DNA from 2 places in the Solwaraspora sp. WMMD1047 genome. Region 2 is predicted to be linked to the other one. Evidence: predicted binding sites of a transcription regulator. Region 2 holds the regulator's gene; the other holds the start of a gene.

Region 1 (11,268 bases), 860 kb from region 2:
CAGGCGGTCTGGTGGGGCGCTCAGGTTTTCGGGGGGTGATTCAAAATCACATAGGTAAACTTAAGGCCCCGACCAACGTTTCTCCTGGTCAGAGCCTTAATGGTGTGGAGCTGAGGGGATTTGAACCCCTGACCCCCTCGATGCGAACGAGGTGCGCTACCGGTCTGCGCCACAGCCCCCCGGCCCGCCGACCGGGAAAACCCGGCGGGCCGAGGACAAGGCTAACAGTTCCCCCGACCCGCCGTGAAACTGCCCCAGCGCCCTACGGTCACGCGGAGTGCGAGCCTCGGCCGGCCTCGTAGGCGCGGCCGCGCAACCCGCCCGACCGCCGGTAGGAGACCGACCCGGGCCGGCCACCACCGGCCGCCGCCGGCAGCTCGGCCGGCAGGTCAAGACCCATCGCGGTACGCCGGACCGCCTCCCGCTGGGCCGCCAGCCGCCGCTGCGCCTCCCGGCGGGCCGCCGCCCGGCGCGCCTGCTCCCGGCGTACCTCGGCCTGCCGGGCGGCCAGCCAGGCCGCCTCCCGGGCCCGCGCCCGACGGCGGCGGCGCTCGGCCACCGCCCGGTTGCGCAGGTGCACCACGTACGCGCCCAGCAGGGCGGCGGTGACCGCGAAGCTGATCCAGAAACCGGGGCTGACCAGCACCACACCCACCAGTTCGACCAGGTTGAGCAGGATCAGCGCGGCGAAGACCCGGCGGCGGCGGTAGACCGCCGGGGTGTGCCGCCGGTCGGGGCGACGCGGCCTCGGCCCGGACCGGGGTACCGACCGTAGCCGGCCGCTGCGCCGACCGCCGCCGTTGTCGGCCGGCGGCGCGGACACCTGACCCGCCGGTGGGCCGGAGGCCTGCCCCTGCGGCGGTACGCCGGCCCGGAGCGTGACCACCAGCACCCGGGACGGGTTGACCGGCCGGCGGCCCGGGACAGTACGACGCCGCCGGCGGCGCTCGATCACCCGCGCCGTCGACTGCGCCCGCTCCGCCACCAGCCGCTCGGTGGCGTCGTACCGGCGCACCAGCGCCGGCGCGAGAGCGAGCAGACCAGCGGCGGCGAGGACGGCGAGGAGCACCGACGCCGGCACCCTCACCCCTCCCGTCACCCTTGTCGGGCAACCCCGGCGGGCGCGAGAACTGTCGCGCCGTGGCCCTCGATCGGCAGGATCGACAGGGCCGGTCCGGGGTTGCCGCACGTCCCAGTTACTTCAGGTTACGGGGCTCCCACCAGGATATTCGTACGCCGCGCCGGGCACCCGGCTCAGGAGGCGGCGGCGCGCAGCCGGTGCCAGCGGGCCAGCAGACCACCCTCGGCGGCCACTTCTTCGCTGGTCATGGCGTACCCGATGTGGTCTCGCCAGGCGCCGTCGATGTGCATGTAGCGCGGGTGGTACGCCTCCTCGCGGAAGCCGAGCTTCTCGACCACCCGACGGGAGGGGGCGTTCTCCGGCCGGATGTTGACCTCGATCCGGTGCAGGCCGCCGGGGCCGAAGGCGTGGTCGACGGCGAGCGCCATCGCGGTCGGGATCACCCCCCGCCCGGCCGCCCGGGCGTCCACCCAGTAACCGGCGTACGCCGAGCAGAACGCGCGCCGCACGATGTTGCCCAGGTTGAGGTGGCCGACCAGCCGTTCCCGGCCGTTCTCCCGCAGGCAGACCGCGAACGGCATGCCCTCGCCCCGGCGGGCGGAGCGCCGCTGGTCGCGGTGCACGTAGCGGAACGCGGACGGGGAGTTCAGCTCGTCCCAGCGGCCGGGTGGGGAGGACTCCCAGGGTGCCAGCCAGCGCTGGTTGGCGCGGCGCACCTCGGACCAGGCGGCGGCGTCGGAGCGCCGGTACGGGCGGAGCACGACCGGGCCGTCCCGCAGCACCACGGGCCAGCCGGGCGCGGAGAGGTTCATCGGCGCCGGTCCAGCAGCAGCACGTCCACGGTGGAGCCGGCCGCCGCGGTGGTCACCCGCTCGCCGAGAACCAGCAGACCGTTCGCCTCGGCCAGCCCGGAGAGGGTGTACGGCCCACCGAGCAGCGGTTGCACGGTGTAGCCGCCGCCGCGCCGCTCGGCGACGTGGGCGGGGCGGAACTCGCGCAGCCCGGCCGGGGACGACAGCGTTTCCAGCAGGTGGGCGCGCACGCTCGGCCGGAACACCGGTTCGGCGCCGGCGAGCAGTTGGATGGCGGGCCGGGCCAGCACCTCGAAGCCGATCAGCGCGGCGCCCGGGTCGCCGGGCAGGCAGACCACCGGCACCTCCTCGGCGCCGACCGTGCCGAAGCCGAGGGCGGCGCCGGGGTAGAGCGCGACGTCGGTGAAGACGACCGGGCCGGGTCGCCCGCCGTCGCGGCGGGACATGATCCGCCGGACCATGTCGCCCGGCCCGGTGCCGGTGCCGCCGGTGGTGATGATCAGGTCGGCCCGCAGGGTCTGGTCCTCCAGCAGGCCGCGCAGCCCTTCGGGGTCGTCGTCGCAGATGCCGACCCGGTAGGCGACCGCGCCGACCTCGGCGGCGGCCGCGGTGAGGGCGTGCGAGTTGGCGTCGACGACCTGGCCGGGCTGGCTGCCCCGGCCGACGTCGACAAGTTCGTCACCGGTGGCCACGATCACCACCCGGGGGCTCGGCCGGACCACCACGTGGCCGATGCCGGTGGCGGCGAGGACGGCGACCAGGGCCGGCGAGATGTAGCTGCCGGACCGGGCCAGCAGGGTGCCGGCGGCGATCTCCTCGCCGGCCCGGCGCAGGCCGTACCCCCGCTTGGGGGTGCGGAAGATCTCCACCGCGGCCATGCCCTGGTCGGTCCATTCGACCGGGACGACGACGTCGGCGGCGAGCGGCAGCGGCGAGCCGGCGGCGACCGAGAAGCAGGATCCCGGCGTGAGGCGGACCGGCCGCCAGCTCGCCGCGCCGAGGTCGCCGACGACGTTGAGCCGGACCGGCCGGGGGTCGCCGAGCCGGGCCGGGCCGGGGCCGAGGCCACCCGCCGGCGGGAAGCCGCCGCCCCGGCCGGCTCCGGAGATGTCCTCCCAGCGGGCCGCGTACCCGTCGATGGCGGCCTGGTCGAACGCCGGGAAGGAGTGCGGCGCGGTGACGTTCTCGGCGAGCACGTTCCCGTACGCCTGGGTCAGGTCGAGGTCGAGCGGGGGCAGCGCGCGTAACCTGCGCAGTACGCTGCCCAGGTAGTCGGCGAGCGGCGTCAGCTCGTTGGCGGCCGCCTCGGCGTCGGCCGTGGCTGTCACACTGTCACCCCGGTCATGTGCTGCGCCCGGCGAACGTGCCGACGAACTCCCCGAGCCACTGCCGGAACTCGGCGCCGAGGTCGTCGTTCTGGCAGGCCAGCTGCACCACCGCCTGCAGGTAGCCCAGCGGCATGCCGGTGTCGTAGCGGGTGCCGCGGTAGACGATGGCGTGCACCGGTGTCCCCTCCTTGAGCAGGGTGGCCATCGCGTCGGTGAGCTGGATCTCGCCGCCGCTGCCGGGGCCGGTCCGCCGGATCGCGTCGAAGATGTGGCCGGGCAGGATGTAGCGGCCGAGTACGGCCAGGTTGCTCGGGGCGTCGGCGGGGTCCGGCTTCTCCACCAGGCCGGTCACCTTCACCACCTCGCCGAGGTCGGTCAGTTCGGATTCGGCCTCGGTGACCGACGCGATGCCGTACCGCTTGGTCTCCTCCCAGGGCACCTCGCCGAAGGCGAGGACGATGCCGCCGGTGCGGGACTGCAGCTCCAGCATGGGGGGGAGCAGCGGGTCGGCAGGGTCGCCGAACTCGTCGCCGAGCAGCACCGCGAACGGCTCGTCACCGACGTGCGACTCGGCGTACGAGACGGCGTGGCCGAGGCCGAGCGGCTCGCCCTGCCGGCAGGTGTAGATCTCGGCCAGCTCGGCGGGGCGGCGGACGGCGGCGAGCCGCGCGGCGTCGCCCTTCTCCTCCAGGCGCTGCTCCAGGTAGGGCTGGCGGTCGAAGTGGTCGACCATCGACGTCTTGCCCCGGCCGGTGATCAGCAGTACGTCGCCGATGCCGGCCGCGGCGGCCTCCTCCACGATGTACTGCAGGACGGGCCGGTCGACCACCGGCAGCAGCTCCTTCGGCACCGCCTTGGTGGCGGGCAGGAACCGGGTGGCCAGACCGGCGGCGGGGATGACCGCCTTCACCGCTCGTCGCCCGGTCGGCGCTGGGGTCGTGGGGGTCGAGGAGGAGTTCGTCGCTGAGGTCGCTGCATGCTCCGGCATGTCGCGAGACTATCGGCCACGGGTCTGTAGCGGCGGGTGTGCCCCGGAAGACGCGCCGCCGGGGCGACCCACCTCACCGTCCGTCGCGTCGGCCGGCCGGGGCGCCCGGCCGGCCCGGGGCAGGTCGTCGGCCGGCGGCACGGCGCCGCCGGCCACCGCCAGCTCCGCGACCGGCGGCCCGATCCTGGGTACGGCGATCCGGTAGGTGTCGCGGCCGGCGGACTTGGCGGCGTAGAGCGCCTGGTCGGCCGCTTCGAGCAGGTGCGGTCCGGTGAACGCGTGGTCCGGATAGACGGCGATGCCGATCGACACGGTCACCGAGATCCGCCGGCGTTCGCCGGCCGGGCCGACCTCGGCGTCGACGGTTATCGGGGTGTCCCGGATGGTGGCGCCGAGCCGCTCGGCGACGGTGGCCGCCCCCGGGGCGTCGGTCTCGGGCAGCAGCACCACGAACTCCTCCCCGCCGCGGCGGAAGGCGAGGTCCACCTCGCGTACCAGGTTGCGGATCCGGCGGGCGAACTCGGCCAGCACCGCGTCCCCGGCGGCGTGGCCGTAGGAGTCGTTCACCCCTTTGAACCGGTCGAGGTCCAGCGCGAGCACGCTGAGCATCCGGCCGAACCGGCTGGCCCGTTCGACCTCCCGGCGGACCGACTCGGTCAGGTACCGGTAGTTCCACAGCCCGGTGAGCGGGTCGGTGAGGGAGAGCCGCTGCGCCTCCTCGTGGATCCGGACGTTCTCCACCGCCACCGAGGCGTGCCGGGCGAAGGTGCGCAGGGTGGCCAGGTCGGCGTCGTCGAACTCGTCGCCGCCGTGCCGGTCGTAGAGGGCCAGCACCCCGATGGCGTCCGGCCGACCGGCAACCGTCGCCGGCAGCGGCAGGCCCGGCTGGTGGGGTTGCCCGGCGGCGGTGAACGGCACGGCGACGTAGGTGTGGCACCGGGGTTCGTGTTCGGCCAGCGCCGGCCCGTCCCGGTCCACCCGGCCGCGGCGCGGCTCGCCGGTGGCCGCCACCGCGCCGAGCAGCCCGGCGCCGAACCGGATCGGGCCGTCGTCGGCGCCGGCCGTCGGGCTGAGTCCTTCGGCGCAGCGGCAGACCAGGGTGCCGGTGGCCGGGTCGAAGAGCAGGACGAGGCCGGCGCGGGCGCCGGTGGCGGTGACGGCGGTCCGCAGGATCACCCGCAGGATCCGCGGCAGGTCGTGGGTGCTGGCCAGGGTGTCGCCGAGGATCGCCAGGTGGCCGCGGAGCTGGTCCCGGCTGACGGTGAGGGCCTGGGCGTAGGTCTGGGTCTCGCGGGTGATCCGGTTGAAGGTGCTGGCGAGCCGGCCGACCTCGTCGGGCGCCCGGACCGGGAGCCGGGCGGTCAGGTCGCCGCCGGCCATCCGGGCCGCCGCCCGGGCCAGCTCGACCAGCGGGCGGGTGGTCGAGCGGGCCAGCCGGCGGGCGGCCAGCAGCGCGAGGACGCCGGCCACTCCGACCGCCCCCGCCAGCAGGGCGTGCAGGGTCCGCGACGGTTCGCGGGCCACCGACAGGATCAGCGGTAGGGGCTGGCCCGGGGCGGGGCCGATCCGTTTGACGTACCGGCCGCCGCGGGTTTCGACGATTCCGTCGCCGGTGATCCGCTCGGCGGCGGCGAACACCGATTCCCGGGTGCCGCTGGGTTCGGTGCTCGGACCGCCGTCGGCGTCCGGGTCGACCGCCGGCGGGCCGCCGTCGATCGATTCCCTGGTGGCCGACCCCCCGGGCGCCGACCCCTCGGCCACCGATCCGTCGGCGGCCGATCCGTCGGTGGCCGGTCCCTCGGCGGCCGGTCCCTCGGCGGCCGATCCGTCGGTGACCGGTCCGGCAGTGGCCTCCGGCCCGCCGGTCGGACTGGCCGGACCCGCCGGGCCGGTGGCGGCCGGCTTGGCCGGCAGCAGGGTGACGGCGGTACCGGTGGCGGCGGCGAGCCGGGTGACGAAGGCGGTGTCCAGCACCTGGGCGGCGTGCACGCTGCCGCTCGGGGTTCCGGCGGTGTCCCGGAGCTCGACCCGGGCGGCGATCGCCCGCGGCGCCACCGCGGTCGACCGGTCGCCGCCGCAGTCGGCCCACGGTCCGGCCGGCGGGTCGGGCGTGATCAACACCGGCGTGCCGTTCGCAGCGGTCACCAGGACCGCGCTGGCCAGGCCCTGGGTGACGAACTCGGTGGCGAGCCCGGACCGGTCGGTGGCCACGGCGACCGCGGCGGCGGCGGAGTAGAGCTGTTGGCACAGCGCGGTGATCGTGTTGCGTACCGTGGTTGCGGCGAGGCTCAGCCGGTCCTCGGACCGCTGGTGACCGACGGTGGCCGCCGTGACGCCGACGAAGCCGGCGCCGAGTAGCACCGGGCCGAGCACCACGGCGAGAAAGGCGCTTGTCAACCTTCCGCGCAGCGTCACTCTTCCCTCCGGAAGCTCCGCACCCGATGCTGCGATGCTGCGACAAACCACTTACTTAACGCGGGTCACGGCAGGAGTGTTACGTGTCGGATTCTTCGGACGAAGCGGATGCGATCGACCGGGTGAAGCGGGAGCTGCGCCACGACCTGCTCGCCCGCCGCCGGGCGCTGCCGGCTCCGACCCGGGCCGACGCCGCCGGCGCCGTCCAGCACCAGCTGGCCGACCTGGTACGTCGACTGCGCCCGACCACCATGACCGGGTACGCGCCGGTCGGGGCCGAACCGGGCGGGCCGGAGCTGCCCGAGGTGCTGTCCCGGGCGGTCGAGACCGGCGGCGGCCGGCTGCTGCTGCCGGTGCTGCGCACCGATCTGGATCTGGACTGGGGTCGCTACACCGGACCAGGCGGTCTGGTGGCGGCCGGTCGAGGGATGCGGGAGCCGGACGGCGCCCGGCTGGGCCGGGCGGCTATCGCCGGGGCCGGGCTGGTGGTCGTACCGGCGCTGGCCGTGGACCGGGCCGGCATCCGGCTGGGCCGCGGCGGCGGCTCGTACGACCGCGCGCTCGCCCGGGTGGCACCGGGTGCGTTGATCGTGGCGGCGCTGCACGACGGCGAACTGGTCGATCGGCTTCCGGCCCATCCACACGACCGCCCGGTGCACGCGGTGGTCACCCCGACCGGCGGCTTCAGGTCACTCGGCGACCGGGGCGGCGGGCCGCCCGGGTGAGGCCGCCGGGCGGCCGGGGTGACCTGGTGGCCGGGCCGGGTGGACGAAATCGGGTCCGATGAAGCACCATTGGCACTCGGACACGACGAGTGCCAACAGCCCGAGCAAGATCCGGAGGGGAACCGTGCCCACCTACCAGTACGCCTGTACCGCGTGCGGTGATCAACTTGAGGCGGTCCAGTCCTTCACCGACGAGCCGCTCACCGAGTGTCCGGCGTGTCAGGGTCGGCTCCGCAAGTTGTTCGGCTCCGTCGGCATCGTCTTCAAGGGGTCCGGCTTCTACCGCAACGACTCCCGGGAATCCTCGAACGGCTCCCGCAAGGGGTCGGAGAGCGGTGACTCCGCGACCAAGGCCGCGACCAGCGGTTCCGGGGACTCCGGCTCGAACGGCGGCGCCACCGCTGGCGGCGGCTCGGCCAACGGCGGGTCCCAGGGCTCGGGCAGCACCGACAGTGCCACCAAGAGCGGCGGTTCGGACAGCGCCAAGGCCAAGGCGGGTTCCACCGGCGGCACCTCGTCCGGCGGCGGCTCGACGAGCACCGCCACCAAGACCGGCGCCTGACGACCGGCCCGCGCTCCGGGCCGCTTCGTAGCACGAGTGGCGCCCGGGCGGGGGCTTGTCCACAGCCGGCCAGGTTCTCCACAGCCTGGCGCTTTCCATCGGCGAGCCGACTCGCCGGGCGCCTAGCCTCCTGACGTCCCGGACACCGACCGGTGCCCCGGGGAAGGGAGGCGACGGATGGCGACGGAGCCGGCCCTGCGGCCGACCCGCTGGCCGGGACCGCCCCGGCGGACCACCGTGCTCCGAGCCGGGCTGGTGGCGACGTTCCTGGCCCTGGCCGCCGGAGCGCTGTACGCGGTCCCGCCGGCGACCGGCTGCGAGCCGGTCGCCAGCACGCCGGTTGACGGCCGGGGTGCGGGCGGCGACGGCTGCGGTGCCGGCCGTTCGGCCGGGCCAGCGAGCGGGCCGGTTTCCACGGATCATCCCGACCCCGGTCCGGCCGCCCAGGCTGCCGGCCGGCCGGCCGCCGACGCGGACGACGCCGCCGATGACCCGGCCGACGCGGACGGGCAGCCTGGCAGCGAACTGCCGGGCGGGTTGCCCCTGCCGGCCGGGGCGGTCGGCGTTCCGGTTCCACTGGCGGAGCCGGCGGTACTGGCCGTCGTCCGGCCCGGCACCCGGGTCAACCTGCTGGCCGCGCTGCCCGCCCGCCGTCCGGGCGCGACCGTCGAGCCGGTGCTGCTGGCCGAGCGGGTGCCGGTCCTGGCCGTGCTGCGCCCGGCGGCAACCGACGGCTCGGCCGCCGTCTACCTGGCGCTGGACCCGGAGCAGGCGCGACGGACGATCGGCATGCCGCCCGACGCCCGCTTCGCCCTCGCGGTCCTGCCCTGACCGCCCAGCGCACCGATCAGGCCCATCCGCCACCCGTGCCGGCAGCCCGTGCTGGCCACCCGTGCCGGCTGCCCGGGCTGGCCACCCGTGCCGGCAGCCCGTGCTGGCCACCCGTGCCGGCTGCCCGGCGCCGGTCAGTCCCAGTGCGGCGGGCGTTCGGCGAGCAACCGGTCGTCGTTGGACCGGGCGTACTCGCCCCACCCCCGGTCGGTGTCGTCCGCCGTCTGCTCGGGCAGCACGACGAAGTCCTCGCTGAGATCGACCTCCCGGTCGTCGTCCCCGGACGCGCGGGGCACCGGTGGTTCATCGGCGCGCTTCACGACCGGGAGCCTACCCAGCCAGGCGGCTCTCCGGCACTGCCGCGGGGCCGGCGGCCGGCCGGCGTTGGTAGCGTCAGGCCTGTGACGACCGGCAACGGCGATCCTGCCGACGAGGGCTTCTGGCGCCGGCCGCCCGGCCAGCCGGACGGGCTGCGGCGACCCGACCAGCCGGCACCGGAAGCGGCCGGTCCGGTCGGCCGGCCCAGCTATCCAGGGCCGCCCCCCAGCACTCCCCCACCGGCCGGCTGGCGGCCGCCGGTGCACGTGCAGCCGCCGCCACCGGGCCGGCTGCCGCCGCAGGACCTACCCGCCCTGGACGCCGCCGAGGGCAGCGCCCGCACCCTCACCTACGGCATCGGAATGCTCACCACGGCGGTACTCCTGGTGGTGATGTGTCTGCTCTGCTCCCGAGTGCTGTTCTGAACGCGGCCGACAGCGCACCTGCGCCGCCCCGGGCGCTGGTCAGCCGGCTGTGGCGCCGACCACCATCGATTGACCAACGGGTTGTCGCCAGTTGAACGCCGTGCTGTGATGGGGTAATGCCCGGCGGTGAGGAACTGCTCCGGTCGAGGGGCCTGCGGGTCACCCGGCCGCGCCTCGCCGTGCTGGAGGTGCTCGCCGGCGGCGGCCACCTGGAGGTCGACGAGATCACCCGCCGGGTCCGGGAGCGGCTCGACTCGGTCTCCACCCAGGCCGTGTACGACGTGCTCGGCGCGCTGGCCAGGGCCGGCCTGTCCCGGCGCATCGAACCGGCCGGCAGCCCGGCCCGGTACGAGGCCCGGGTCGGGGACAACCACCATCACATCGTCTGCCGGGCCTGCGGTGAGATCTCGGACGTCGACTGCGCGGTCGGCGCCGCGCCCTGCCTCGACCCGGAGACCACGAACGCGTACGGCTTCGAGGTCGACGAGGCCGAGGTGACCTTCTGGGGCCTCTGCCCGGCCTGCCAGACCCGCCGAGAGGCGGAGCGATGAGCACCACGGTCACGCCCGGGCGGCCGGCCCGGTCGCCCGACGACGACCTCGGCCTCTTCGGGCCCGGTTCGGTGACCTGGAAGGTGCACGAGGAGCCGATCCTGATCCTCGCCGGCCTGCGCTCGCTCTATCTGCAGGCACTGCATCCCCGGGCGATGGCCGGGGTGGCCCAGAACAGCGACTTCCGCTCCGACCCGTGGGGGCGGCTGGTGCGCACCGCGCAGTACGTGGCGACCACCATCTACGGCACGACCGCCCAGGCCGAGGCGGCCGGCCGCCGGCTGCGCGCCCGGCACGCCCGGCTGCGCGGCCGGGACCTCCTCACCGGCGAGGAGTTTCGGGTCGACTCCCCCGATTTGCTGCGCTGGGTGCACGTGACCGAGGTGGAGTCGTTCGTCAGCACCGCTCGGCGGGCCGGCCTGCCGCTCACCGACGACGAGGTGGACCGCTACTACGCCGAGCAGCGGGCCGCCGCCGCGCTGGTCGGCCTCGACCCGGCGACGGTGCCGGGCAGCCTCGCCGAGGTGGCGGAGTACTACCGGGCGGTGCGGCCCGAGCTGCGGATGACCCGGGAGGCGGCCGAAACGGCCTTCTTCCTGACCGCTCCCCCGGTGCCGTGGCGGATGAGCCGCCCGCTCAAGCTCGGCCTCAGCCTCGGGCCGGCCCGGCTGGCGTACCTCGGCATCGCCGGCACCGCGTTCGGGCTGCTGCCGGCCTGGGCCCGCCGCCGGTACGGCGCCCCCGGGCTACCCACCACCGACCTCTCCGCCGCGCTCTCGGTCCGGACGCTGCGGCTGGCCCTGAACGCCATTCCCCGCCGGTACGTCGAGGGACCGCTCTACCAGGAGGCGAAGGCCAGGGCGGCCCGGCTCGCCCCGGCCACCGGCTGAGCCCCGGCCCGATCCACGACCCGCCCAGATCCACGACCCGCCCGCCCCGGGTCCCGGCGGTTCAGGTCCAGGTCAGCTCGCGTCGTCGGTCGGCAGGAGGGTCCGTTCGACCGCTGCCCACGGTTCCTTCCCCGGCGCCTGCGCCCCGGCCGGGCAGCTCCGCCGGTAGTCGCACCAGGCGCACCGGGGTCCGGGCGCGACCGGGAACGCCTCGTCCGGGTCGCCGCCGTCGGCCACCGACCGTTCCGCGTCGAGGATGTCCCGGGCGGTCTCCTCGGCCCGGCCGACCTGCCGCGCGATCGACTCCGCGGTGTGCTCGTGGGCGGCCACCGTGCCGGTCGG
Region 2 (11,268 bases):
AGCGCCGGATCGCCGACGCCCCGGCAGGCCACCGCCCCGGTGGCGTTGCCGACCAGGGCCCGGGCCAGCACCGCCGACTCGTCGGCCCACTGCTCGTACGCCTCCGGGAAGGCCGACCGCTGCACCGCCTGGGCGGCGTCGGTGACCCGCATCCGCTCCCAGCCGCGCACCTTCTTCAGCCCGGCGTAGAACTTGTTGGCCGCGTACCGGGGGTCGCGGATCTGCTCCGGGGTGCCCCACCCCTGGCTGGGGCGCTGCTGGAACAGGCCGATCGAGTCCCGGTCGCCGCCGGCCAGGTTCTCCAGCCTGGATTCCTGGTAGGCGGTCGCCAGGGCGACCACCACCGCCTGCTCCGACATCTTCCGGCGGATGCCGACCGCGGCGATGGTCGCGGCGTTGGCCATCTGGCTGGCGGTCAGCTCGACCCGGCCGTCGGCCTCCACCGTGCAGCCCCGCATCCCCAGCGTGATCGGCAACGACCCGGTGAGTTCCCGGCCGCCGAGGTAGACCCCGAAGCCGGCGACCAACGCCAGCGCGGCGACAATCGCGATCACCCGAGCACGCACGGTCACCCCTCAGTTCGACTGTGGAGCCGACCCGGCATCGTCGGCGCGCTCGGCTCCGCAGCCAGCGTACGTGCCGGCGTCAGTCCACCGGGATCCATCGGGCGGGCCGCTTCTCCCGGAACGCCGCGACCCCCTCCCGACCCTCCGCCGAGAGGAAGTAGCCGGTGGAGAGCGCCGACAGCTCGGCCAGCTCGGCCCCGATCGAGGCCGGCGTCGGCCGGCGCAGCAGCTCCTTGGCGCCGGCCAGCGCCCCGGGCGCCCCCCGGACCAGCGCCGCGCAGTAGCCGGCCACCGCCGCGTCCAGCCCGTCGGCCGGCACCGCCGCGCTGACCAGGCCGATCTGCGCCGCCCGCCGGCCGTCGAAGGTGTCGCCGGTCAGATAGAGCTCGGCCGCGGCGCGCGGCTGCAGCCGGGGCAGCACGGTGGCCGAGATCACAGCGGGGATCACCCCGAGCCGGACCTCGGTGAACGCGAACGTCGCCGGTTCGGCGCAGACCGCGATGTCGGCCGCCGCGATCAGGCCCAGCCCGCCGGCCCGGGCCGGGCCGCCGACCCGGGCCAGCACCGGCTTCGGGCACTCCCAGATCGCGGTCAGCACGTCGCCGAGCATCCCGACCGGCACCCGGCCGCTGGCGTACGCGGCGGCGGTCTCGGCGAGGTCGGCGCCGGAGCAGAAGACCGGGCCGGTGTGGGAGATCACCACCACCCGGACGGCATCGTCGGCCACCGCCGCGGCCAGGCCGGCCAGCAGCTCGGTCATCAACGGGGTGGAGAGGGCGTTGCGGTTGTGCGGGCTGTCCAGGGTAAGGGTCCGCACCCCGGCGGCGGTCGAGATCCCGACCAGGCCGGTCCGCTGCTCGTTGTCGCTCATGCCGGGCACACTAGTGGGATGCCCGGCGTACCCCCAGATGGTGAGCCCGTCCCGACCGACGGTGCGCTGCCCGACGGCGCCCGCGCGGCGGTGGGCGCGCGGGGGTTCGGCGTCTACCTGCACGTGCCGTTCTGCGCCAGCCGGTGCGGCTACTGCGACTTCAACACCTACACCGCCGCCGAGCTCGGCCCCGGCGCCAGCCGCCAGGAGTACGCCGACGCGGTCCTCGCCGAATTGGCGCTCGCCGCCCGGGTGCTCGGCGACGCGCCGCCGCCCCGGGTCGACACCGTCTTCGTCGGCGGCGGCACGCCCACCCTGCTGCCCACCGACGACCTGGCCCGGATGCTGGACGCCATCGACCGGACCTGGGGGTTGGCGCCGGACGCGGAGATCACCACCGAGGCCAACCCGGAGTCGGTCACCCCGACCTCGCTCAAGGAGCTGCGGGCGGCCGGCTACACCCGGATCTCGCTCGGCATGCAGTCGGCCGCGGCCGGGGTGCTCGCCGTGCTGGACCGCCGGCACACCCCGGGCCGGGCCACCGCCGCCGCCGCCGAGGCCCGCGACGCCGGGTTCGACCACGTCAACCTGGACCTGATCTACGGCACGCCGGGGGAGAGCGCGGACGACTTCGCCGGGTCGCTGGCGGCCGTCACCGCCGCCGGAGTGGACCACGTGAGCGCGTACGCGTTGATCGTCGAGGACGGCACCCGGCTGGCGGCCCGGATGCGGCGCGGCGAGCTGCCGTACCCGAGTGACGACGTGGCGGCGGACCGCTACCTGGCCGCGGAGGCCGCCCTCGACGCGGCCGGCCTGACCTGGTACGAGGTCTCCAACTGGGCGCGGACGCCGGCCGACGAGTGCCGGCACAACCTGCTCTACTGGCGCGGCGGCGACTGGTGGGGCCTGGGGCCGGGCGCGCACAGCCACGTCGGCGGCGTCCGCTGGTGGAACGTGCGGCACCCGGCGGCGTACGCGGCCCGGCTGGCGGCCGGCGAGTCACCCGGGCAGGGCCGGGAACTGCTGACCCCGGTGGACCGGCACATTGAGGACGTGATGCTGCGGCTGCGGCTGCGCTCCGGGCTGCCGCTGGCCGCCCTCGACCCGGCTGGGCTGGCCGGCGCGGTCGAGGCCCGCGACGCCGGCCTGCTCTCGGCCCCCGAGTACGCGGCCGGCCGGGCGGTGCTCACCCTGCGCGGCCGGTTGCTGGCCGACGCGGTGGTCCGCGACCTGCTGCCGTGACGACGTCGGGCCGGGCACCCCAGGGGGTGGCCCGGCCCGACGAACAGCGCTGGTTACTTGATCATTTTGATCGACATGGGGTAGTTGTACAGCTCTCCGTTTGTCGCCTTGAGCCCGGCGATCACGCCGAAGACCGTGGCGATGATCCACGCCGCAAGGGTGATCAGGAAGCCGATGAAGATGCACATCGTGATGTAACCCACGATGGCGATGATCGACCAGAGGATCTGGAAGTTGAGCGCGTTCACCGCGTGCGCCCGGACGGTCGGGGATTCGTTCCCCTTGGCCAGGAGCGCGACCAGCGGGGCGATCCAGCCGCCGGCGCCGCCGCCGACCAGCGCGCCCGCCGCGCCACCGAAGTGGGCGACCAGGGCCCAGGTCTTCTCATCGTTGTTCGCGTAGCCGGCCGGAGCCGGGCCGCCCCCGTAGTAGCCGCCGCCGGCCGGCGGGTAACCGCCGCCCTGCGGGGGATAGCCGCCGCCACCGGGTGGGGGGTAGCCGCCCTGGTCGTACGAGGGCGGCGGGTAGCCGGGAGCGGGGGCCTCGCCCGGAGTCGAGTAGGACCCGGGGGGTGCGGGCGGAGAGGTCGGGTCCGACGGGCTGCCGGGGTAGCCCTCTCCGGGAGGGCGAGGTGGTTCAGTCATGGGGTCACGGTAGGGGCACGGGTCAAATGGCGCCAGACAACACCCGTGAAATCTGTGGACAATTACCGACCGAAGCTGTTAGGCGTCCGGAGGTATGGTCTGGGGGCCGGTCGTTCGGGGGAGGCCCGCCGGCCAGCCGGCCGGCGATCATCGCGCCTGGCCCGGGCGACGACGTAGACTGGCACTCGCTACATTCGAGTGCCAGGCGGGCGCAGCCAGCGCCGGCGCCACCCGCCGTCGGGGAGGTGAAGATGGGTCTGGACGACCGCAAGCTCGACGTGTTGCGCGCGATCGTCGAGGACTACGTCGCCACCCAGGAGCCGGTCGGCAGCAAGTCGCTCGTCGAGCGGCACCAGTTGGGTGTCTCGCCGGCCACGGTCCGCAACGACATGGCCGTGCTGGAGGAGGAGGGCTACATCCGGCAGCCGCACACCAGTGCCGGCCGGGTGCCCACCGACCGCGGCTACCGGCTCTTCGTGGACCGGCTCTCCCGGGTCAAGCCGCTCACCCCGGCCGAGCGGCGGGCGATCGAGCGGTTCCTGGTCGGCGCGGTAGACCTGGACGACGTGGTGCACCGCACGGTCCGGCTGCTGGCTCAGCTCACCCGCCAGGTGGCGGTGGTCCAGTACCCGAGCCTGGCCCGCTCCTCGGTGCGGCACCTGGAGCTTGTCCCGATCTCCACCACCCGGCTGATGCTGGTCATGATCGCCGACACCGGTCGGGTGGAGCAGCGGCTGGTCGAGCTGCCCGCCCCGGTGCCCGCCGACGACGTCACCGACCTGCGGCAACTGGTGAACGAGAAGCTCGTCAGCTGCCGGCTCTCGGAGACTCCGCCGCTGGTGCAGGCCCTGGTCGAGGAGGTGCCGCCCCGGCTGCGGCCGGCGATGACCACGCTCGCCACGGTGCTGCTGGAGACCCTGGTGGAGCGGCACGAGGAGCGGATCGCGCTGGCCGGCACGGCCAACCTGACCCGCGGCGGCCTGCTGGACTTCCAGGGCTCGCTGCGGCCGATCCTGGAGGCGCTGGAGGAGGAGGTCATCCTGCTCAAGCTGATCGGCGAGGTGGAGCCGAGCACCCTGCGGGTCCGGATCGGCGACGAGAACGAGATCGACAATCTGCGGGCCGCCTCGGTGGTCAGCACCGGTTACGGGCCGGGGGCCACGATCGTGGGTGGGCTCGGCGTGCTCGGCCCGACCCGGATGGACTACCCCGGCACGATCGCCACGGTGCGGGCCGTGGCACGCTACGTCGGCGACCTGCTGGCGCAGAACTGACCCCTGACGACCGGCGAATGGCAGCGCGAGACGGATATGAGGACACGGAACGCAGTGGCCAAGGACTACTACGGCATTCTCGGCGTCGGCCGGGACGCCTCCGACGACGAGATCAAGCGCGCCTACCGCAAGCTGGCGCGGCAGTACCACCCGGACGTGAATCCGGACCCGGAGGCGCACGAGAAGTTCAAGGACATCAACGCCGCCTACGAGGTGCTCTCCGACGATCAGAAGCGGCAGATCGTCGACCTCGGCGGTGACCCGCTCGCGCCCGGTGGCGGCGGTCCGGGCGCCGGTCCCGGTGGGGCCGGCCCGTTCGTCGGGTTCCAGGACATCATGGACGCGTTCTTCGGGGCGTCCGGTGCGCGCGGCCCCCGGCCGCGGACCCGGCCGGGGGCGGACGCGATCCTGCGGCTCGAGCTCGACCTGCACGAGACCGCGTTCGGGGTGGAGGCGCCGATCACCGTCGACACGGCGGTGCTCTGCACCACCTGCACCGGCGCCGGCACCGCCGCCGGCACCCACCTGGCCACCTGTGACGCCTGTGGCGGCCGGGGCGAGGTGCAGTCGGTGCAGCGGACCTTCCTCGGCCAGGTGGTCTCGTCCCGGCCGTGCGCGGTCTGCCAGGGCCACGGCACGATCGTCCCGCACCCCTGCCCGACCTGCGCCGGTGAGGGCCGGGTGCGGACCCGCCGCTCGCTGACCGTGAAGATCCCGGCCGGGGTCGAGGACGGGATGCGGATCCGGCTGGCCCAGCAGGGCGAGGTCGGACCGGGCGGCGGCACCGCGGGCGACCTCTACGTGGAGATCCACGAGCGCACCCACGACGTCTACTCCCGCAAGGGCGACGACCTGCACTGCCGGGTCACCGTCCCGATGACGGCGGCGGCGCTGGGCACCCGGCTGACCATCAAGACCCTGGACAGCGAGGAGCCGGTCGACGTCAAGCCGGGCACCCAGCCGGGCAGCACGCTGCGGCTGCGCGCCCGCGGAGTGCCGCACCTGCGCGGCACCGGCCGGGGTGACCTCTACGTGCACCTGGACGTGCGCACCCCGACCCGGCTCGACGCCGACCAGGAGCGGATGCTCCGCGAGTTCGCGAAGACCCGGGGCGAGGAGGTCGCCGAGCTGAGCAAGCAGGGCGGTTTCTTCTCCCGGATGCGCGACGCGTTCAACGGTCACGCCTGACCGTTGTCCGCGCCGTCGTTCCTGGTCGGGGCGCTGCCCACCGGCGATACCTGCACCCTCGACGGCCCGGAGGGCCACCACGCGTCCACGGTGGCGCGGCTGCGCGTCGGCGAGCCGCTGCTGCTCACCGACGGGCGGGGCGGCACGGCCACCGCGGTGGTCACGGCCGTCGGCCGCGGCACCCTCGACCTGACGATCACCACCCGGGGGTACGCCGAGCCGCCCGACCCCCGGCTGGTCGTGGTCCAGGGGATCGCCAAGGGCGATCGGGGCGAGCTGGCCGTGCAGGCGATGACCGAGGTGGGGGTCGACGAGATCGTGCCCTGGGCGGCGGAACGCTCGGTGGTGCGGTGGCGCGACGAGCGGGGGGAGCGGGCCCGGCAGCGCTGGGTGGCCACCGCCCGGGAGGCCGCCAAGCAGTCCCGCCGGCCGTGGCACCCGACCGTCGCGGCGGCCGCCTCGACCGGCGAGGTGGCCCGTCGGCTGACCGGCCCGGTCACCCAGCCCGGCGCGAGTGCGGCAGGCTCCGGCGGTGCTGCGGGCTCCGGCGGTGCTGCGGGCGCGGCGGGCTGCGGCGGCGCTGCGGGCTCGGCTGGTGCGGCCGGTGCGGCGGGCGTGGTCACCGGGTTGGTGCTGCATGAGGAGGCGGGGCTGGCGTTGTCCCGGGTGGCGTTGCCGGTGGCCGGCGAGATCGTACTGGTGATCGGGCCGGAGGGCGGGATCGCGCCGGGGGAGCTGGCGGCGTTCGAGGCGGCGGGGGCGGTGCCGGTGCGGCTCGGGGCCGAGGTGTTGCGTACCTCGACGGCGGGGGTGGCGGCGCTGGCCGTGCTCTCGGCGAGGCTGGGGCGCTGGTGAGGCTGGGGCGCTGGTGAGGGCGGGGCGCTGGTGGGGGCGGCGGGGGCTGAAGATCAGTTGATGAAAACGGTCGCTACCGGCTCCGGTAGCGACCGTTTTCATCATTTGATCAAGGGTTAGTGGGCCACCGCCGGTTCGGCGGGGGTGGTGGCCGGGTCGGTGGGTGGGTGTGCGGCGTCGCGGGGGGCGTCGCCGTGGCCGGGCCACCAGGCCTTGTGGCCGAGTAGGGCGGTGATGCTCGGCACCAGGAACATCGACATCACGAACGCCGAGATGGCGATGCCGACGGCGACCGCGAAGCCCATCTCGGTCAGGAACGCCACCCCGGCCAGCATCATCGAGGCGAAGGTGCCGGCCAGGATCAGCCCGGCCGCGCCGACCGACGGTCCGCCATGCTCGACGGCCAGGTCGGCGGCGGTGCGGGGATCGTTGCCGAGCCGGGCCTCCTCCCGCAGCCGGGCGATCATGAGGATGTTGTAGTCGGTGCCGATCGCCACCACGAACAGGTAGAGGATCGTCGGCAGCATGAACGACAGCCCGGGCCGGCTGCCGATGCCCTGGAAGACCAGGACGGTGGCACCCAGCGTGCTGAGGAAGCCGAGGAAGACCGCCGCCATCAGGTAGATCGGCGCGACCAGGCTGCGCAGCAGCAGGGCCAGCACGATCGCGATCAGCAGGCCGGCGATCGGCAGGATGACCCGCAGATCCCGGTTGTTGGCGTCCCGGATGTCGGCGAAGGTGGCGGTGACCCCGCCGACCAGCGCGGTGGTGCCGGCCGGGGCCTCGGCGTGGGCCAGGTCGCGCAGCTCGCCGCCGGCCAGGTCCAGCGACTCGGGCGAGTACGGGTTGTCGGCCAGCAGCAGGTTGATCTGGGCTGCCATGCCGTCCTGGCTCAGCCCGACCGGGCTGCCGTCCTGACCGGCGGGCATGGTGCCGCCGACGCCCGGTGCGGCGCCGAGGCGTTCGGCGTACCGCCGCAGTTCGGTCGGGTCGAGCGGGGTGCCGTTGTCGCTGCGGATGTAGACGGTGGTGGGGTTGAGGGCGCCCGGCGGGAAGCCGGCCTGCAGGTCCTCGAAGCCCTGGGCGGACTCGGTGTCCGACGGGAGCTGGCCGGTCTGGTCGTAGTCCCACTTCATGCCGAAGACACCCAGCGCGAGCACCACCATCAGGCCGCCGGAGACCAGGGCGACCACCCCCGGGCGGCGGCCGGTGAACCGGCCGAGCCGCTGGAAGGTGGTGCCGGTGGGCACCTTCTGCCAGGACTTCGACGGCCAGAAGACCTTGGTGCCGAGCAGCGAGACGATGGCCGGGACCAGGGTGAGGGCGGCGATCGCCATCACCACCACGGCGATCGCCAGGCCGGGGCCAAGGCTGGTGAAGGCGCCGAAGACGGCCAGCAGCAGGGCGCTGAACGCGATCACGATGGCCGCGGCGGCCGAGGCGATCACCTCGCCGACCCGGGCCACCGCGTTCACCAGGCCGACCTTGCGGTCGTCGCCGGCCCGCAGCCGCTCCCGGTAGCGGAACAGCAGGAACAGGATGTAGTCGGTGCCGACGCCGTAGAGCACGATGGTCAGGATGATCTCCAGGGACGGGTCGACCTGGAGGTCGGCGAACTTCGCCACCCAGGCGATCAGTCCCGGCGAGACGGCGCTGACCACGCTCACCGCGACGATCGGCAGCAGGGCCGCCACCGGGCTGCGGTAGATGATCAGCAGCAGGCTGATGATCAGGACGATGGTCGCGATGCCGACCACGACCAGGGCGGTGTCGAAGGCGTCGGCGTTGTCGGCGAACATCGCCACGTCGCCGGTGACGGCGGAGTCCAGGCCGGTGTCGGCCAGCGCCGTGTCGACCGTGTCGCGCAGTCGGGGGATCGCGTCGATCAGCGCCTGGTCCTCGGCGAGCCCGACCAGGCCGACGGTGACCAACTCGACCTGGTTGTTCGGCGATGGCGCGGGCGGGCCGACCAGACCGGTGACCCGCTCGATGTCGGCGGCGTCGATCGCCTGCGCCAGACCGCCGACGGTGTCGTGGTCGGCCTCGGTCAGCGGTTGGCCGTCGGTGCGCTTCACCACGATGGTGGCGGTCGCGTCGTTGGTCTGCGCGAACTGCTGCTGAGCCAGCTCCAGCGCCTGCACGGACTCGTAGCTGTCGGGCAGGAAGTTGGCCTGGTCCTGGTTGGTGACCTCGTCCAGGGTGGGGGCGAGCGCGAGGATCGCGCCGGCCACCACCAGCCAGGCGAAGATGACTTTCCACGGGTTGTAGACGACGAAGCGCCCCAACCGTTCGAACATGACTCCCCCTAGGTCGATACTTACCGTGCGGCAGGTAGATGCCTACCTGCCGCACGGTAGATAGACTCTGAGCGTACGGCAAGGCGATTTCCGACCGGGACCGATCCGCTGTGACCGCGCCCACTCACGGGTCATGATGCGTACCCGGGGCTGAGATCCCGCTGAGTGTGCGTTACGACTGAGTTGCCGGTTAGGATTGCGACCCCCTTGAGGAGGTGCGGAAACACGGTGGTGGCCGAGGACACCAAGGCCCGGATCAGGGCCGTCGCGGTGGAGCTCTTCACCGCCCGCGGGTTCGAACAGACCAGCCTCCGGGAGGTCGCCGACCGGGTCGGGATCACCAAGGCGTCGCTGTACTACCACTACCCGTCCAAGCAGGCGCTGCTGCTGGCCCTCGTGCACCCGCTCGTCGACGACCTGCGCCGGGCCGTGGAGCTGATCGAGGCGCGGCCGCACAACCCCGACTCGGTCCGCGCCGCGCTCGGCCAGTTTCTCGACATCGTGCTGCGGCACCGGGCCGCCTGCGCCATGTTCATGCGCGACACCCCGGCGGTGCTCGCCGCGATCGAGCCGATCTGGCAGGAGACCATCGGGCTCAGCACCCGCCTGCACGCCTGGATCGCCGGGCCGGACCCGACCGACGTGGACCGGATCCGGGCGATCGCCGCGTCCGAGGTGCTCGGCGCCGCCCTCTCCTCCGCGTCGGTCCTGCCCGACGTGGAACCCGCGGTGCTGCGCCAGACCCTGGTCGACTGCGCGGGAGCCGTGCTCGGCCTGCCGAGTTAAACGACTTCCGCGACAACTACTATTTGTGGGAAAGATCTGCCCGTGTTCGCGGATGAGGAGCAGCCAGTGTCAGGGTCGTCGCCGTTCAGTGCCGTACCGGCTCGGATCGACCTGCCGGCGATGGACCACGACATTCTCACCTTCTGGCAGAAGAAGGAGATCTTCCGGCGCAGCCTGGCCCAGACCAGCGGCGGCCCGCGCTGGGTCTTCTACGAGGGCCCGCCGACCGCCAACGGCAAGCCCGGCGTGCACCACGTCGAGGCCCGCGCCTTCAAGGACGTCTTCCCCCGGTTCCGCACCATGAAGGGCTACCACGTGCCGCGCCGGGGCGGCTGGGACTGCCACGGCCTGCCGGTCGAGATCGCCGTCGAACGCGAACTCGGCCTCTCCGGCAAGCAGGACATCGAGCGGGTCGGCATCGCCGAGTTCAACGACCGCTGCCGGCAGTCGGTGCAGCGCTACGTGGCCGAGTTCGAGGCGATGACGGCTCGGCTCGGTTATTGGGTGGACATGTCCGAGCCGTACTGGACCATGTCCCCGCAGTACGTCGAGAGTGTCTGGTGGGCGCTCAAGCAGATCTACAGCAAGGGACTGCTGGCCGAGGACTACCGGGTCGCGCCCTACTGCCCCCGCTGCGGCACCACGCTGTCGGACCACGAGGTGGCCCAGGGCTACGAGACGGTCACCGACCCGTCGGTCTACGTCCGGATGCCGGTGCTCGGCGAGGTCGCCGGCATCGGCGGCGTGGAGCTGCTGATCTGGACCACCACCCCGTGGACGCTGGTCTCCAACACCGCGGTGGCGGTGCACCCCGACGTCGACTACGCGGTGGCCCGCAGCGCCGCCGGCACCTTCGTGGTCGCCGAACGACTCGTCCCGGCGGTGCTCGGCGAGGACGCCGAGATCCTGGCCCGGGTGCCCGGCCGCACCCTGGACGGGCTGCGCTACACCCGCCCGTTCGACTTCGTGGAGATCCCCGACGCCCACCTGGTGGTGCTCGCCGAGTACGTCACCACCGAGGACGGCACCGGCCTGGTCCACCAGGCGCCCGCGTTCGGCGCCGACGACCTGCGGGTCTGCCGGCAGTACGGGCTGCCGGTGGTCAACCCGGTCGGCCCGGACGGGCACTTCGCGGCCGGCGTACCGCTGGTCGGTGGGATGTTCTTCAAGGACGCCGACGAGGTGCTGGTCGCCGAGCTGGAGCGGCGCGGGCTGCTGTTCCGGGCCCAGCGCTACGAGCACAGCTATCCGCACTGCTGGCGCTGCCACACCCCGCTGATGTACTACGCCCAGCTCTCCTGGTACATCCGCACCACCCGGATCCGGGACGCGCTGCTGCGCGAGAACGAGAACACCACCTGGTACCCGGAGACCATCAAGCACGGCCGGTTCGGCGACTGGCTGGAGAACAACATCGACTGGGCGCTGTCCCGCAACCGGTACTGGGGCACCCCGCTGCCGCTGTGGCGCTGCGAACAGGGGCACCTGACCTGTGTGGAGTCCCGGGCCGAGCTGAGCCGGCTGACCGGCACCGACCTGTCCGGA

The links. The regulator HrcA, encoded in region 2, represses chaperone genes, less so after heat shock. The targets are predictions, from matches to a motif close to GGTTNGCACNCTCNNNNNGAGNGTGCNAACC.
Region 1: the regulator HrcA is predicted to act here: its motif matches at 7,417-7,447, upstream of O7627_RS29915 (FmdB family zinc ribbon protein).

Annotation. Positions count from the first base shown of each region.
Region 1 is NZ_JARUBL010000001.1:6,533,389-6,544,656, forward strand. Features, by position in the region: tRNA gene O7627_RS29880 (tRNA-Ala) at 106-179, opposite strand; gene O7627_RS29885 (hypothetical protein) at 269-1,087, opposite strand; gene O7627_RS29890 (GNAT family protein) at 1,255-1,893, opposite strand; gene glp (gephyrin-like molybdotransferase Glp) at 1,890-3,221, opposite strand; gene O7627_RS29900 (UTP--glucose-1-phosphate uridylyltransferase) at 3,235-4,209, opposite strand; gene O7627_RS29905 (diguanylate cyclase) at 4,219-6,624, opposite strand; gene O7627_RS29910 (5-formyltetrahydrofolate cyclo-ligase) at 6,759-7,349, shown strand; gene O7627_RS29915 (FmdB family zinc ribbon protein) at 7,474-7,911, shown strand; gene O7627_RS29920 (flagellar biosynthesis protein FlgA) at 8,089-8,742, shown strand; gene O7627_RS29925 (hypothetical protein) at 8,877-9,062, opposite strand; gene O7627_RS29930 (translation initiation factor 2) at 9,144-9,485, shown strand; gene O7627_RS29935 (Fur family transcriptional regulator) at 9,602-10,036, shown strand; gene O7627_RS29940 (oxygenase MpaB family protein) at 10,033-10,926, shown strand; gene O7627_RS29945 (PD-(D/E)XK nuclease family protein) at 10,999-11,268, opposite strand, start outside.
Region 2 is NZ_JARUBL010000001.1:5,670,072-5,681,339, reverse strand. Features, by position in the region: gene O7627_RS25905 (hypothetical protein) at 1-566, opposite strand, end outside; gene O7627_RS25900 (enoyl-CoA hydratase-related protein) at 646-1,437, opposite strand; gene hemW (radical SAM family heme chaperone HemW) at 1,456-2,679, shown strand; gene O7627_RS25890 (DUF4870 domain-containing protein) at 2,733-3,323, opposite strand; gene hrcA (heat-inducible transcriptional repressor HrcA) at 3,575-4,597, shown strand; gene dnaJ (molecular chaperone DnaJ) at 4,652-5,785, shown strand; gene O7627_RS25875 (RsmE family RNA methyltransferase) at 5,789-6,640, shown strand; gene O7627_RS25870 (MMPL family transporter) at 6,757-8,937, opposite strand; gene O7627_RS25865 (TetR/AcrR family transcriptional regulator) at 9,166-9,723, shown strand; gene ileS (isoleucine--tRNA ligase) at 9,790-11,268, shown strand, end outside.